DNA from 4 places in the Pseudomonas sp. IT-347P genome. Region 2 is predicted to be linked to each of the others. Evidence: predicted binding sites of a transcription regulator. Region 2 holds the regulator's gene; each other region holds the start of a gene.

Region 1 (4,212 bases), on a different contig from region 2:
TACAAATGGGGTGGCGTGCGGGTGTTTTCGATTGCCGGCAACAAGATGTTTGCCTTGCAGGGACTGCGCGGGGATTCCCTGGCGTTCAAGGTCGACAAGGACCTGTTTCTTGGTCATTGCGACCGCCCCGGCATTCACCCGGCGCCGTATCTGGCGCGGGCGCAGTGGATCATCATGCAGCCGCCCTACCCGTTGGGCGCTGAGGAATTGCGCGAGTTGTTGCAACGCTCGCATCAACTGGTGGTGAGCAAGTTGCCGAAGAAAACCCAAATCGGTTTATTGCTGTAAACCCGATTCCTACAAAAGGAATTGCGGTGTATTCAGAACAGCATCAGCAAGTTCGAGCCAAGAAACAACTGGTCGATCCAGAACACCTGATGCAGCAGCACAATCACCCAGAACAGAATCTGAAACGACACCTTGCGCGTCTTGTGTCGAAACACCTGCTGGGCAATCAGCGCGCCCGGCCAGCCGCCCGCCAGCTCCACGGCATGGAGGATGTTCTCCGGTGTGCGCCAGGCATCGGTGCGGGCCTTGCGTTTGTCCGCCCAGTACATGAAGAACGCCAGCACACTGACGACGCCGTAAGCCGCTAGTGGCAACCACGAAATCCCGCGCAGCCACATGGACACAGAGCCGAACAGCGGCAGCGCGCAGACGATCAACAGAACCGCCAGTTTCAGCTTCAGGTTCTGAATGTTGTTGCCCCGCGAAGGTCGTCCTTCAGGCCGGCGTGCACGAGAATCGTTCATGGCCGGGCCGCCGCCCAGTCTACCCAGCCAAACTGCCAGGTCGCCAGAATCAGCAGACCGAATACGATTCGGTACCAGGCAAACGCCGCATAGCTGTGGCTGGCAATGAACTTGAGCAAGCCGCGCACAGCAATCATGGCGAAGATAAACGCGGTGACAAAACCGATGGCAAACACCGGGAAGTCCGCTGGCACAAACAGGTCGCGATACTTGTAGCCGGAGTAAACCGCCGCACCGACCATGGTCGGCATCGCCAGGAAGAAGGAAAACTCGGTGGCTGTCTTGCGCGACAGGCCGAACAGAAGCCCGCCAATGATCGTCGAGCCGGAGCGCGAGGTACCGGGAATCATCGCCAGGCACTGGGCGAAGCCGACTTTCAGGGCATCTTTCCAGGTGATCTCGTCGACCGTTTCGGCGTGCACTTCATGCTGACGCTTTTCCGCCCACAACATGATGATGCCGCCCACCACTAACGCGGCCGCGACGGTAATCGGATTGAACAGGTATTCGTGGATCAGGTCGGCAAAGACCACGCCCAGCACCACGGCGGGCAGAAACGCGATCAGCAGATTGGCGGTAAAACGCCGGGCACTGGGCTGGGTTGGCAAACCGATGACCACATCGAGGATCTTGCGCCGAAACTCCCAGACCACTGCGAGGATCGCGCCGAGCTGGATGATGATATTGAATGCCATGGCCCGTTCGCCGCCGAACTCGAGCAAGTCGGCAACGATGATCTGGTGTCCGGTACTGGAAATGGGCAAAAACTCCGTCAGCCCTTCTACAACTCCTAGTATCAGTGCCTGCAAGGCCGTCCAAAGATCCATCAATCCCCCAAAGAGCGATGCGCGCGGGCATGCTCCGATAGTATTTTTCTAGCGTTCACTGCGATCAGCGTAGCTGCAAATGGCTGTACCGATTCCGCGCGCACAGGATCCACACGAAACAGTCAAAATTCCGTGAAATAGCAATTTGGATTCAGGTTTTCACGCGCGGGGCCGAAATCCTAACAGACAAGCCTTAATAGCGCTGCCGCGTTATACGACTTGGGTCGCGTATGCCCGCTCACGAAATCGTGATTGGATGCTGGCGGTCGTTTATTACAAGAACAAGAATCCGGAGTGACAGCGTTATGAACAGCTTGCGCAGTGTGTCGATCAGCCGACGCTTGTGGCTCATCTTGATTGTGGCGGTGGTCATGTTGCTGACCTTGGGCGTGTTGATGCTCAAGCAGATCCATGACGACCTCTATCACGCCAAGGCCCAGAAAACCCAGCACGTGGTGCAGACCGCCAGCGGCCTGCTGACTTATTACCACGACCTCGAAACCGCCGGCACCCTGACCAGAGACGCGGCACAGAAGCAGGCGCTGACGGCGATTCGCGGCCTGCGTTACGACCAAAGCGATTACTTCTGGATCAACGACCTCACGCCTGTGATGGTCATGCACCCGACCAATCCGAAACTGGAAGGCCAAAACCTCTCGGCGATCCGCGATCCGGACGGCTTTGCGGTGTTCAACGAAATGGTCGCCATTGCCAGATCCAAGGGTGCGGGCATGGTCAATTATCGCTGGCCGAAACCGGGAGCGACTGATCCGGTGGCGAAGACTTCGTATGTGAAGCTGTTCGAACCTTGGGGCTGGGTGATCGGTTCCGGCGTGTACGTCGACGATGTGCAAGCCGAGTTCCAGGGGCAGATGATCAAGGCTTCGGTGATCGGCCTGGCGATTGCGCTGATCATGGCGCTGCTGGTGATCCTGATCGCGCGCAGCATCGTCCGTCCGCTGCAGGAAACCGTGAACGCCATGGCCAACATAGCCAGCGGCGAAAGTGATCTGACCCGCAGCCTCGATACTCACGGTAAAGATGAAGTGACTGAACTGGCGCATCACTTCAACGCCTTTACCGCCAAGTTGCGTCGAGTGATCGGTGACTTGCAGGTGTCGGCCAGTGCGCTGGGCCAGTCGTCCAGCGAACTGGGCAACGACGCTTCGCAAGCGCAGCAACGCAGTCAGCAGCAATCGCAGCAGATGGAACTGGTGGCTACCGCGATCAACGAAGTGACCTATGGCGTGCAGGACGTGGCGAAGAACGCCGAGCACGCCGCTGCGGAAATGCGTGATGCCGAAGCGCAGGCACAACAGGGCCAGATCAACATTGATGGCAGCTTGCAGCAAATCGACAAGCTGTCCGGCACGATTGATCAAGCGGTTGAAGTCATCCGCACCCTCGCCGCTGAAAGCACGCAAATCGGCACCGTACTGGAAGTGATTCGCTCGATTGCCGAACAGACCAATCTGCTTGCCCTCAACGCGGCCATCGAAGCTGCCCGCGCCGGCGAGCAAGGTCGCGGGTTTGCCGTCGTAGCGGATGAAGTGCGTTTGCTGGCGCAACGTACGCAGAAGTCGACGGCGGAAATCCAGTCGATGATCGAGCGCCTGCAGAGCCATTCCGAAGCCGCTGTGAAAGTGATCGGCGACAGCAGCAAGGCGTCGCAACTGACCATCGAACAAGCGGGGTTGGCCGGCGCGAGCCTGAATGCCATTGGCCAGGCGTTGCGTAATATCAATGGCCTGAATGCCTCGATTGCCAGCGCCACGCTGCAGCAGGCCCATGTGGTCGAGGACATCAATCAGAACGTCACGCAGGCGGCCGGTCTCTCGCACAGCACGGCGATCGCCGCCGAGCAGTCGAGCGCGGCCAGCCTGAAACTTGGTCAATTGAGCGAACAACTCAATGCCCTCCTGCGCCAGTTCCGCGTCTGACCCGTGTAACTCTGGTGAGCCCACCCCTCACCCCAGCCCTCTCCCCGAGGAGAGGGGGCCGACCGAGGTGTCTCAAGCTATACGTCGACCTGAAAAATCGAGTCGATTATGGATTCAACGCAGAAAGATCAGGTCGGCGTATCTCGAACATCCAACTCGGTCAATCCCCTCTCCCTACGGGCGGTCCGACGTTTCGGGAGGGTTAGGGTGAGGGGTTTAGCCCAATGCAGTACAATCCGCCCCCTTCTTTCACTCCCCCAAGGAACCCCCATGTCCGGGCTTGAACTGTTTGCCGCCGCCCTCGGGGTGATCGCGGTGTGGCTGACGGTCAAACAGAATCCGTGGTGCTGGCCGATCGGCCTGGTCATGGTGTTGCTCTATAGCTGGATCTTCTTTGAAGTGAAGCTGTACTCGGACATGTTGCTGCAAGTGATCTACGCCGCCCTGCAGGTTTATGGCTGGTGGCAGTGGACCCGGGCCGGGACGATGCATGATGGCCGTGAGGTGACCCGCCTTGACCAACGTTCTATCTGGATCGGCCTCGGCGTTGGCGCAGTTGGCAGCCTGCTGCTCGGCGCAGCCATGGCGCACTGGACCGACGCCGCACAACCGTGGCTGGATGCGGCGCTCACGGGTTTCAGCCTGGTCGCCCAGCTGTGGATGGCGCAGAAACGACTGCAATGCTGGGCATTG
Region 2 (4,212 bases):
GACAGTTGCTCAAGAATCTCGCCGGCCTCAACCAGGAAATCCTGAAGGATCTCTTCATCGGCGCCGAAGCTCATTAATGGGGTGCTCCTACAGGTCTAAAAACCCAAAAAACCTGAAATTCCAAAAAACTCTAGAATCCAAGGCTGGATAACAAATCGTCCACATCGTCCTGACCGGACACAACGTCTTCTCGTTTATCGGCATGAATCTGCGGACCTTCACCCTGCGAGAGATGTTTTTGTGGATCTTTTTCTGCAAGCATCGCGGCGCGGTCATGTTCGATGCCCGCAAAGCGGTCGACCTGACTGGCCATGAGCACGAGTTTGAGTAGATTGCTTTCGACTTCGGTGACCAGTTGGGTCACGCGCTTGATCACCTGACCGGTGAGGTCCTGGTAATCCTGGGCCAGCAGGATGTCGTTGAGATTGCTCGACACCGCACGGTTTTCCGTGCTGCTGCGTGACAGAAAACCGTCGACCCGGCGCGCCAGTTCGCGGAACTCTTCAGCCCCGACCTCGCGACGCATGAAGCGACCCCAATCGGCGCTCAAGGTCTGGGCTTCATCAGCCAGACTGTTGACCACCGGCGTGGCGCTTTCCACCAGATCCATGGTGCGGTTGGCCGCGGCCTCTGTCAGCTTGACCACGTAGCCCAGGCGTTCGGTGGCGTCGGTGATTTGCGACACTTCCTCGGCCTGCGGCATGTGCGGATCGATCTGGAAGTTGACGATCGCACTGTGCAGTTCACGTGTGAGCTTGCCCACTTCCTGGTACAGGCCACGGTCACGGGTCTGATTGAGCTCATGGATCAGTTGCACCGCGTCGCCGAACCTGCCTTTTTCAAGGCTTTCGACCAGTTCGACCGCGTGTTTTTTCAGGGTCGATTCAAAATCGCCCTGTGAAGATTCGTTATGCTCCATAGCTCCCCCGCGCGTTCATCAGCCGATGCGTTCGAAAATCTTCTCGATTTTTTCTTTCAACGCCTGAGCCGTGAAAGGTTTGACTACGTAGCCGTTTACACCGGCCTGAGCGGCTTCGATGATCTGCTCGCGCTTGGCTTCTGCAGTCACCATCAGCACTGGCAGGTGCTTGAGCTTTTCATCGGCACGCACGTGACGCAGCAGGTCGATACCGGTCATGCCCGGCATGTTCCAGTCCGTCACCAGAAAGTCGATGCTGCCGCTGTTGAGCACTGGAATGGCGGTGGTGCCATCGTCAGCCTCGACGGTGTTGGTGAACCCAAGATCACGCAGCAGGTTCTTGATGATCCGCCGCATCGTTGAGAAGTCATCAACGATGAGGATTTTCATGTCTTTGTTCAATTCGACCTCCAAGCAGTCTTAAACGCGCCCAGCACCTGGACGCGCCACTTCAATCAATCGGCGCAGCACTCAAAGACTGTCTGGAGCACAACAGAGCAAGACCGGTGCCGTTTATCACCGCACCAGCCTCGTTCGCAGTGTCCCCACACTGCCTTCAGCGCGCTCGCCACTCCCCCAAACGCCCCCGCAAACGGGCTGCGCACTGGCTGTGTAACTGGCTGACCCGCGATTCACTGACGCCAAGGACTTCACCGATCTCCTTGAGGTTCAGCTCTTCGTCGTAGTACAGCGCCAACACCAGTCGTTCACGCTCCGGCAAATTGGCAATCGCGTCCGCCAGCGCCGCCTGGAAGCGTTCATCTTCCAGATCGCGTGACGGCTCAAGATGAGCACTGGCGCCATCCTCGTGCAGCCCTTCGTGTTCGCCGTCCTGCAACAGGTCGTCGAAACTGAACAGGCGGCTGCCCAAGGTGTCATTCAAAATCCCGTAGTAATCGTCGAGACTCAATTGGAGTTCGGCTGCAACCTCGTGATCTTTAGCGTCACGGCCGGTTTTAGCTTCAATTGAGCGAATTGCGTCGCTGACCATACGGGTATTGCGGTGAACCGAGCGTGGTGCCCAGTCCCCTTTGCGCACTTCGTCGAGCATCGCGCCGCGGATTCGTATGCCCGCGTACGTTTCGAAACTGGCGCCTTTGCTGGCGTCATATTTGGTCGAGACTTCGAGCAGGCCGATCATCCCGGCCTGGATCAGGTCTTCGACCTGCACACTTGCCGGCAAACGCGCCAGCAAGTGGTAGGCAATGCGTTTGACCAGTGGCGCGTAACGCTCGATCAGTTCGTACTGCGCGTCACGTGCCGACTTCTTGTAGTAGTTCATACCGCTTGCGGTCATAGCACGGGCCCTGCCGTTTGCTGCACGAGGCGCTCGACGAAAAATTCAAGGTGGCCACGCGGGTTGGCGGGCAGCGGCCAGGTGTCGACCTTCTGCGCGATCGCCTTGAACGCCAGCGCGCATTTGGAACGCGGAAAGGCTTCGTACACCGCACGCTGCTTCTGCACCGCTTTACGCACGCTTTCGTCGTAAGGCACGGCGCCGACGTATTGTAGGGCCACGTCAAGGAAGCGATCCGTGACCTTGGTCAACTTGGCGAACAGGTTGCGCCCTTCCTGCGGGCTCTGCGCCATGTTGGCGAGAACGCGGAAGCGGTTCATGCCGTAATCGCGGTTGAGCAGTTTGATCAGCGCGTAGGCGTCGGTAATGGAAGTCGGCTCGTCGCAGACCACCAGCAACACTTCTTGCGCGGCGCGGACGAAACTGACTACCGAGTCACCAATACCCGCAGCGGTGTCGATCACCAGCACGTCGAGATTGTCGCCGATGTCGCTGAATGCCTGAATCAGACCGGCATGTTGCGCCGGACTCAGGTGCACCATGCTCTGCGTGCCGGACGCCGCCGGCACGATGCGAATGCCACCGGGGCCTTGCAACAGCACGTCGCGCAATTCGCAACGGCCTTCGATGACGTCGGCCAGCGTGCGTTTAGGGGTCAGACCCAACAATACGTCAACGTTCGCCAGACCGAGGTCGGCGTCCAGCAGCATGACCCGACGGCCAAGCTCTGCCAGCGCCAGCGACAAGTTCACTGACACGTTAGTCTTGCCGACGCCACCTTTGCCGCCGGTCACCGCGATCACCTGTACGGGATGCATGCTGCCCATGTTATTTCTTTACCTTGTCTTGCATAGACGGAGGCCACATTACTGGCTGCGCGTTCACAAACGGAACAATGCATGGCAGACCATCGATGTAGGTACAAAAACTGTTCATGAATACCTCAGCCAACCTGCTTGGTCGGGCTGTGATAGATATCAGCGAACATGTCAGCCATGGCTTCTTCGCTGGGTTCTTCCTGCATTTGCACGCTGACGGCGCGGCTGACCAGTTGATGACGGCGCGGCAGATGCAAATCATCCGGAATCCGTGGGCCATCGGTCAGGTACGCGACCGGCAATTCATGACTGATCGCCAGGCTTAACACTTCGCCAAGGCTGGCCGTTTCATCCAGTTTAGTCAGGATGCAGCCGGCAAGCCCGCAACGCTTGTAACTGTGATAAGCGGCGGTTAGAACCTGTTTCTGGCTGGTGGTTGCCAAGACCAGATAATTTTTTGAGCGAATGCCACGTCCGGCCAGACTTTCGAGCTGCATGCGCAGGGCCGGATCGCTGGCCTGCAGGCCGGCGGTATCGATCAGCACCACGCGTTTGCGCAGCAACGGATCCAGCGCTTGCACCAGCGATTGGCCCGGGTCGACGTGAGTCACCGGCACATTGAGAATGCGACCCAGCGTCTTCAGTTGTTCCTGCGCACCGATGCGGAAGCTGTCCATGCTCACCAGCGCGACATTCTGCGCGCCGTATTTCAGCACATAACGCGCGGCAAGCTTGGCGAGTGTAGTGGTCTTGCCCATGCCGGCCGGGCCGACCATGGCAATCACACCGCCCTCTTCCAGCGGCTCGACTTCCGGTACGGCAATCATCCGTGCCAGGTGCGCGAGGAGCATGCGCCAGGCCTGACGCGGCTCTTCGATATCAGTGATCAGCGCCAGCAGATCGCGCGACAACGGCCCGGACAGACCGATGCGTTGCAGACGGCGATACAGGTTGGCTTGGGCCGGACGGCTGCCTTGCAGCTGATTCCAGGCGAGGGTGCCGAGCTGAACTTCCATCAGCTCGCGCAGGCTGTTCAATTCAAAGCGCATCGAATCCAGCGCACGCGGATCGACACCGCCGGAGGACTGCGCAGGCGCCGGAGCCGGACGTGGCGGTGCGGCATAGGTCGGCTCGCTCAGCGGCTCGGCAGCGGTCAGTGGCAGGCCTGCCGTCAACGG
Region 3 (4,212 bases), on a different contig from region 2:
CGTCGGATCATCGTGCAGGGTCAGCTCCACCGGGCCGCCCACCGCAGGCGGAACCTGGATGGACATCGGCATGCCTGCCGCCAGCCACGCCGGCAGACCACCGTCGACGTAGTGATATTTGTCGTGACCGATCACATCGAGCAACCAGATGAAACGCCCGGCCCAACCGCCGCCTTCATCGTCATAGACCACGTAGACCGCGTCTTTGCGATGGCCCAGTTCACCGAACAACGCTTCCAGATCGGCTTTCGCCGGCAGCAGGCCCGGTGCCGGCGGCTGGCCGAGCTGGGTGCGTTTCGGGTCGACAAAGCGTGCGCCGGGAAGATGACCTTCGGCATAACGGGCAGGGCTGGTCAGATCCACCAGAATCAGTTCAGGGGATTCGAGACGCGGGAGCAGGTCGCTCGCCTCGATGACGAGCGGCAAGCCAGAGAAGTCAGACATGTGAGGTCTCCAGAGCACAAAGGGGAGGATTGTAGCGCAGCCTCATCGGCCACGGCTGCTAAAGCTGTGCAGGGCTTTTTCGATGCACTGCGCGGTTTTGCCAAAGGCTTGCACGGTGATGTCGGCGAACGGCCCGCCGCCCTGGTCGGCGACGACGATCATGATCACCCGGCCATTGTTGACCAGAGAGCGCAGGAACAGGTGCTCGCCGCGAAACAGCGTGCGCAGGCTCGCCGGCAGCAAGGCAGAGAATTGTGCGTTGTTCTCGGGAGTTATCCGCACCTGCGCCTGTTGCGCGAGCAAGCGTTGCAGGACCTTGCTCTGGCTGACGAGAAAACTCAGTGCCGCCGCTTCTTTCGGCAGACCGGCGATTTGATGCACGCGCAGGGTCGAGTGCGTGCGGTCAGCCATCAGAATCATTACCCGGCGCATGCCGCTGGCCACTAATGCCTCGCGAGCCGCAACCGTCAGACTCATCGCGTTGGTGAACCGGCTGGGTTCGGCCAGCAGCTCGGCGCATTGCCGGCGCCATTGGCTCAGATCCTCGGCATTCGGCGCCGCGGCCGGGAGCATGCCGGCGGGCAAGCGACGTGAGCCCCACGGCCAGATCAGCGAAACCGCCGGGTGCCAGAGGTCGGGCATCGCATGATGACGCGCACTGTTGGCGGCTTGCTGGTGCAACTGTTGTTGCACTTCGTCCATGGAAATTTGCAGGTAAAGGCTGGTCAGGTACTGCCAGCGTTCGCTGTGCGGACTGTCCCACGCCTGTTGCGCCGACAGCGCCAGGCCGTTGGCCAGCAGCACCGTGTTGGCCGGCTGGTTGAGCCAGCGGCGCAAGGTTGGATCGTCATCGAGGCGATTTTGCTGGCGCAGTGGATGGTCACTGTCGCGGGCGATGCGCAGCACTTTGACCAGTTCGCGCTGTTCGCTGAGCAGCAGTTTATAACCCTGCTGCACCCAGATCGGCAGATGCCAGGCTTGCACCAGCGCCTCGGCGACTTTCAGCAGGCGCACGCCGAACAATTGTTTCTCGACCACGCGGGCCGATTCACCCTTGTGGATAACCCGTATCTCCCACTCTTCGAGCAACTGCGGATAGGTCAACGCCAATGGCCATAGCGGCGACAGAAACAGCAGGCTGCCCCAATGAATGTCCTGCCACAGCCGTGCCAGGCGGCTGGCGAAAAAACCGTTGGCCTGTTGCGTCGCGTGCTGGCTGATCATCTGCAATTGGCGCAGGGCCTTGGGGATTTGCATCTGCGGTTCGGCGGGCAGGCGCGCGAGCAATTCTTCGGTGCGGGCAAGGCCCAGGCGATTGATTGCCACCTCGAGATTTTCCGCTGGCGTGGCCATGGTGCCGTGGGTGTGACGATTCGCCTCACGGATGATGCTCAGGGCCAGCGCCGGACTGTCCTGCATCAGGTCGGCGATGTCGCGCAACGAGCTGCGGTTGTCGCGGATCGCCCGGCAGACTTTGTCGTGAGCCTCTTGCGGTACGGGCAGCCGGACGCTGTCGAGCAGCTTGACCCAGCCGTCGAGCGTGGCCGGTTTTGCGTGTGGGACGTTCGTTTCATTAGCCATGTCTGGACGGGATCTTCACTGACTGTAGACGCGCCCGGCATGGGCTAAATTGGCTTTTCGCCTGAACTGGCTATAGTCTGGCGCAGTTTTGCCGATAAGTAGAAGAAGAGATTTTTTAACTTCCGAATATGACCTTGAACCCGACTTAAACAAGTACTTTCTACCTATGGCTAAAATTATCGGCATCATCGTCGTATTCGCGAGCGTGCTCGGCGGATACGTGCTCTCCCACGGCAAGATTGCCGCCCTGATCCAGCCCTTCGAGGTGATGATCATCGGTGGTGCGGCACTGGGTGCATTCCTCCAGGCCAACCCCGGCTACATGACGATGCACGTGCTCAAGAAATCCCTGAGCATGTTCAGTTCGCGCTTCAGCCACACGTTCTATCTGGAAGTGCTCGGGCTGATCTACGAGATCCTCAACAAGAGCCGCCGCGAAGGCATGATGGCCATCGAGGGCGATATCGAAGACGCCGCCGCGAGCCCGATCTTCGCCAAGTACCCGGCAGTGCTCAAAGACGAGCGCATGACCGCGTTCATCTGCGATTACCTGCGCATCATGTCGTCCGGCAACATGGCGCCGCACGAGCTGGAAGGCTTGTTCGACATGGAGCTGTACAGCCTCAAAGAAGACCTCGAGCATCCATCGCACGCGGTGAACGGCATCGCCGACGCCATGCCCGGTTTCGGTATCGTTGCGGCGGTACTCGGTATCGTGGTGACCATGGCCTCGCTGGGTGAAGGCGATCAGAAGTCCATCGGTCTGCACGTCGGTGCGGCACTGGTCGGTACCTTCTTCGGTATTCTCGCGGCGTACGGTTTCTTTGGCCCGCTGGCGCATTCCCTGGCCCACGATGCCAAGGAAGAGCTGAACGTCTACGAAGCCATCAAGGCCTCGCTGGTGGCTTCGGCCTCCGGCATGCCGCCATCGCTGGCGGTCGAGTTTGGTCGCAAGGTGCTATACCCGGCCCACCGTCCAAGCTTTGCCGAGCTGGAACAAGCGGTTCGCGGTCGCTAAGTCATGGAAAATAATCAGCCGATTATCATCAAGCGCGTCAAGCGCATAGCCGGCGGGCATCACGGCGGGGCGTGGAAAATCGCCTTCGCCGACTTCGCCACGGCGATGATGGCGTTCTTCCTGGTGTTGTGGCTGCTGTCCACCGCCACACCGGAACAGAAGATCGCTATCGCCGGTTACTTCAAGGATCCGGTCGGCTTCTCCGAAAGCGGCACGCCATACATCATCGACCTGGGCGGCACGCCGACCCTGGCGCCGGAAAACACCCTCAACCCGGAAGTGAAATCGCAGCCGCAGCCTGACAAGGTCACGGTCGATACCGAACAGGTTGAAGGCATGGCCGAGCAGGTCGAGAAAGAACGTCTGGAGTTGCTGCTGCAAGAACTGCAGAACAAGGTCGACGAGAACCCGCAACTGCAGAAGTTCAAGGATCAGATCCTCTTCGAGATCACCCCGAACGGCTTGCGCATCCAGATCATGGACGCCGAGAACCGGCCGATGTTCGACTCAGGCTCTGCCCGCCTGAAGCCGTATTTCGAAGACATCCTGCTGGCCATGGCTGACACCATCAAAGCGGTGCCGAACAAGATCAGCATCAGCGGCCACACCGATGCCAAGCCGTACATCGGCACCGGCGATTTCGGTAACTGGGAACTGTCGGCCAACCGTGCCAACGCTGCCCGTCGTGCCTTGGTCGCCGGTAGCTACCCGGACTCGCAGGTGGCGCGGGTGGTGGGTTATGCCTCGTCGGCGCTGTTCGACAAGGAAAACCCGTTCAACCCGGTCAACCGCCGCATCGATATCGTCGTGCTGACGAAGAAGGCCCAGGCGGCCATCGAAGGCGCGCAAGGTGCCGACGCGGCGAAACCGGCGGATCAGAGTCAGAACGGCAACGCTCCGGCGACACCGGTTGATCCGAACGCGCTGCCGGCGGATCAGCAACCGGTGCCTGCGCACGAGTTGCGCGAACGGCTGAATCTGTTCGACGACGCCGCACCGAAGCCGGCCGGGCCGGGGAGTGCGGCGCCAATGCCTGCGCCCATTGCACCGGCAGGCACTGCTCCGGCTCCCGCGCCAAGGCAGTGATCCACAAATAAGCCGCGAGATGATCGCGGCTTTTTTACGTCTGTCAGAACCCGCGCCGAATGCGGTTTTTCAGTTGCTCATGG
Region 4 (4,212 bases), on a different contig from region 2:
CTGCCCCGCCGAACGGCTCTGCTCATCAATGCGCGCCAGCGCCGACGCCACGTTGGCGTTGCGCGACAAACCTTCCTGCATCAACACATTGCCCTGCTCCATGGTACTGATCGCGTTGCCGGTCTCCTGCTGGATGCTGTGGATCATGCTGGAAATTTCATCGGTGGCCTGGCGGGTGCGCGAGGCCAGGCTGCGCACTTCATCCGCTACCACGGCAAAACCACGCCCCTGTTCACCGGCACGGGCAGCTTCAATGGCTGCGTTCAGTGCCAGCAAATTGGTCTGCTCGGCAATCGAAGTGATGACGCTGACAATGCCGCCGATCTCCTGAGAGCGCTGACCCAGGGTGTTGATCACGGTGGCGGTGGTGTTCAGCGCGCCGGCAATTTGCTCAAGCGAGGACGAAGCTTCTTCCATCGAGCTGCGACCAATCTGCGTCTGCTGGGCATTTTCCTGTGCCAGACGCTGGGTCGCGCCCATGTTGTCGGCGATGTTCAGCGAGGTCGCGCTGAACTCTTCCACCGCGCCGGCCATGCTGGTGATCTCGCCGGACTGCTGCTCCATGCCTTCGTAGGCACCGCCGGACAGACCGGACAGCGCCTGGGCACGGCTGTTGACCTCTTCCGAAGAGCGGCGGATGTGCTCGACCATGGTCGACAGCGCCTGGCTCATCTGGTTGAACGCACGGGACAGCTGACCGATTTCGTCGTTGCTCGATACGTTCAGGCGCACGCTCAGATCGCCGGCGCCCAAGGCTTCGGCTTGACGCACCAGATCCCCCAGTGGCGCCAGTTTGCTGCGCAGCAGCCAGACCACAGAGCCAACAGCCAGCAGCATCGCCAACAGACTGCCGATCGCCAGTTGCGTGCCGACGCTCCAGGTCACCGCGCGAATCTCGGGTTTCGGCATGCTCGCCACCACCGACCATGGCCCGCCCTCGAACGGCACGGCAACGCTGTAGAAGTCTTCGCCCTTGTCACTCCAGAATTCGCCCTTGCCCGGAGTTTTCGCCAGGCCGTTGATGATCGGGGCAGCCTTGTCCAGCGTCTCGACACCCGCAATCGGCACCAGCCATTTGTTCTGCTCGTCGAGCAGCGCCAGCGAACCGGTCTGACCGATGCGGAAACGCTTGAGGTTGGCAAACTGCGCGTTCTGCGCGTCGGTGTAATCGAAGCCTACATACAAAACGGCAATGATCTTGCCGCTGCCGTCGCGCACGGGGGTGTATTGCGACATGTAGTAGCGCTCGAACAGCAACGAGCGCCCGACATAACTCTGCCCCGCCATCAAACGCGCATACGCCGGGTTGGCATGATCGAGCACCGTGCCGATGGCGCGCGTACCGTCCTGTTTGCTGACGTTGGTACTGACGCGGATGAAGTCCTCGCCGCTGCGCACGAACACCGTGGCAACACCGGCCGTCATTTGCTTGAACTCGTCGACTTCCTTGAAGTTGTTGTTCAGCACCTCATTGCCCAGGCGCAACCCCGGAGTCTGGACGCCAGCCACCGTCACCGGCTCGTCCGGATGCACGCTCAAGCCGCTGGCGAAGCGCTTTTCAAACAATCCGCTCAGGCGCAGCGTGCTTTCACGCAGCGTGCCGTGGAAGGTGCTCAATTGGTCGGCCAGCAGCCGCGCCTCACTGGCCAGATGCTCTTCACGGGTGGCGAGGTTGGCGTTATCCAGCGAACGCAGGGCGAACACCGTACTGCCACTGATGACAATCGCCAGTATTACAGCGAGCGCGAGGCCCAGCTGCGAGGCGATCCGAGCGCGAGGTTGAGACATGGACAGCTCCTGGCCGAGCTGCCGGATCCTCCTTGATCGCAGTCAATGCTCGGAAATTTTTAATAATGGGGGTGAATCGTGGAAACCGGCACGACGGTTCCACTTGCTCATAGTCGGCGGTAAAACCGAATACTTGAGCGCGCAACGAGGGTATGGCGTAAGGCCGGCATTGTGGCGGCTCGAACGTTTCAGCTCAAGCGCGCCACTGCCGGCAGCTCCATGGCGCGGACTTCGCCCTGCAGAAAGTCGCTGAGACGGCGCAAACGTTCACCTCCCGGACGGGTCTTTGGCCACACCAGGTAGTAATTCAGTCCACTGGCGACTGCGGTTGGCCACGGCAGGCTTAGGCGTCCCTGGGCGACATCTTCAGCGACCATCAACAGGTCACCCATCGATACACCGTAACCGCGAGCCGCTGCGATCATGCCTAACTCCAACGTATCGAACACTTGGCCGCCCTTGAGTGACACCTGCTCGGACAGCCCCATGTGTTCCAGCCAACTGCGCCAATCGCGACGATCGGGCGTCGGGTGGAGTAACTCGGTGCAGGCCAGTCGAGCCAGATCCCACGGCTGATCATTCAGCAGGTTCGGCGCACCCACCGGAATCAGTTCTTCAGGAAACAGCAGGCTGGCTTCCCAGTCTGGCGGGAAATGCCCGTCGCTCAACAGTACCGCGCAGTCGAACGGTTCATCGTTGAAGTCCACTGAATCGACGTCCATCCAGGCGCTGGTCAGTTGTACTTCGTTGCCCGGTTGCAAGTGACGGAAGCGGCTGAGCCGCGCCAACAGCCAGCGCATGGTCAGGGTCGATGGGGCCTTCATGCGCAAAATGTCGTCCTCGGCACGCAAGGTATTACAGGCCCGCTCCAGCGCACTGAAGCCTTCGCGGATGCCGGGCAGCAGCAACCGCGCAGCTTCAGTCAGTTGCAGATTGCGCCCGCTGCGATGAAACAGCCGACAGGCGAAGTGATCCTCCAGGGTCCGGATATGCCGACTCACCGCGCTCTGCGTAATCGATAACTCTTCGGCAGCCCGGGTGAACGAGCTGTGCCGCGCCGCGACTTCAAATGCGCGCAAGGCATACAAGGGAGGAAGACGACGGGACATACAGAAAGCTCCTATAGCGAGACGCGGCCATCCCGACGGAATTCGCTCATGATGAGTTTTAATCATGCCACCCATCCTTTTTATCCCTTTGTGCAACGCCTGCCAAGCGCCGAGAATCGACGCTCTCCTGTTCCCTCTGAAATTGAGTGGTGATGACCATGCAGCATCCTGTGCGTACCGAACTCTGGGCCATTCTGCGGCTGTCGGGGCCGCTGATCGCTTCACAGTTGGCGCACATGTTGATGGTGCTGACCGACACCCTGATGATGGCGCGCATCAGCCCCCAAGCACTGGCCGGCGGCGGTCTCGGCGCGGCGAGCTATTCGTTCGTGTCGATTTTCTGCATCGGCGTGATCGCGGCGGTCGGCACTTTGGTGGCGATTCGCAAGGGCGCCGGCGACATTATTGGCGCGGCCCGACTGACTCAGGCCGGTTTGTGGCTGGCGTGGTTGATGGCATTGGGTGCCGGGTTGTTGCTGTGGAACCTGAAACCGGTATTGCTGCTGTTCGGCCAGACCGAAACCAACGTCAACGCCGCCGGGCAATTCCTGATCGCGCTGCCCTTCGCCCTGCCCGGCTACCTGAGCTTCATGGCCCTGCGCGGCTTCACCAGTGCGATTGGCCGGGCGACGCCGGTGATGGTCATCAGCCTGGCCGGCACCGTGGCGAATTTCCTGCTCAATTATGCGTTGATCACCGGTATGTTCGGTCTGCCGAAAATGGGCCTGACGGGGATTGGCCTGGTCACGGCGATTGTCGCCACCTGCATGGCGTTGGCGCTGGCCTGGCACATCCGTCGGCATCCGGCTTATGACGCTTATCCATTGCGCGCAGGCTTGTCGCGGCCGAACCGGCAGTATTTGAAAGAGTTGTGGCGCCTCGGCCTGCCAATCGGCGGCACCTACGCGGTAGAAGTCGGCTTGTTCGCTTTCGCGGCGCTGTGCATGGGCACCATGGGCAGCACGCAGTTGGGCGCGCACCAGATCGCCCTGCAGATTGTCTCTGTGGCGTTCATGGTGCCAGCGGGGATGTCGTATGCGATCACCATGCGCGTCGGTCAGCATTACGGCGCCGGGCAGTTGAGCGATGCGCGGATGTCCGGGCGGGTCGGGATCGTCTTTGGCGCGGTGGTGATGCTGGGTTTCGCCATGGTGTTCTGGTTGTTGCCGAACCAGTTGGTCGGGTTGTTCCTTGATCACAACGATCCGGCGTTTGCCGAGGTGATTCGGCTCGCGGTGAGCCTGTTGGCAGTGGCGGCGTGGTTCGAGCTGTTCGACGGCACGCAGACGATTGCCATGGGCTGCATTCGTGGGCT

What was found. The regulator FliA, encoded in region 2, starts transcription of late flagellar genes. The targets are predictions, from matches to a motif close to CTAAAGTTTNNNNNNNNNNNGCCGNTAA.
Region 1: a site for FliA is predicted at 1,730-1,757, ahead of ACM6IV_RS08595 (methyl-accepting chemotaxis protein). Genes of this name have one in related genera too.
Region 3: a site for FliA is predicted at 2,096-2,123, ahead of motA (flagellar motor stator protein MotA). Genes of this name have one in related genera too.
Region 4: a site for FliA is predicted at 1,899-1,926, ahead of ACM6IV_RS14185 (methyl-accepting chemotaxis protein). Genes of this name have one in related genera too.

What each region holds. Positions count from the first base shown of each region.
Region 1 is NZ_CATKPQ010000011.1:1,036,798-1,041,009, reverse strand. Features, by position in the region: gene ACM6IV_RS08610 (MmcQ/YjbR family DNA-binding protein) at 1-288, shown strand, start outside; gene ACM6IV_RS08605 (DUF1294 domain-containing protein) at 321-752, opposite strand; gene ACM6IV_RS08600 (undecaprenyl-diphosphate phosphatase) at 749-1,579, opposite strand; gene ACM6IV_RS08595 (methyl-accepting chemotaxis protein) at 1,885-3,519, shown strand; gene pnuC (nicotinamide riboside transporter PnuC) at 3,790-4,212, shown strand, end outside.
Region 2 is NZ_CATKPQ010000003.1:117,514-121,725, forward strand. Features, by position in the region: gene ACM6IV_RS02180 (chemotaxis protein CheA) at 1-74, opposite strand, end outside; gene ACM6IV_RS02185 (protein phosphatase CheZ) at 131-919, opposite strand; gene ACM6IV_RS02190 (chemotaxis response regulator CheY) at 938-1,309, opposite strand; gene fliA (RNA polymerase sigma factor FliA) at 1,476-2,216, opposite strand; gene fleN (flagellar synthesis regulator FleN) at 2,213-3,043, opposite strand; gene flhF (flagellar biosynthesis protein FlhF) at 3,160-4,212, opposite strand, start outside.
Region 3 is NZ_CATKPQ010000055.1:416,767-420,978, forward strand. Features, by position in the region: gene rhdA (thiosulfate sulfurtransferase) at 1-444, opposite strand, end outside; gene ACM6IV_RS21480 (HDOD domain-containing protein) at 487-2,025, opposite strand; gene motA (flagellar motor stator protein MotA) at 2,192-3,043, shown strand; gene motB (flagellar motor protein MotB) at 3,047-4,129, shown strand; gene ACM6IV_RS21495 (toll/interleukin-1 receptor domain-containing protein) at 4,173-4,212, opposite strand, start outside.
Region 4 is NZ_CATKPQ010000033.1:309,200-313,411, reverse strand. Features, by position in the region: gene ACM6IV_RS14185 (methyl-accepting chemotaxis protein) at 1-1,788, opposite strand, end outside; gene ACM6IV_RS14180 (LysR substrate-binding domain-containing protein) at 1,977-2,897, opposite strand; gene ACM6IV_RS14175 (NorM family multidrug efflux MATE transporter) at 3,056-4,212, shown strand, end outside.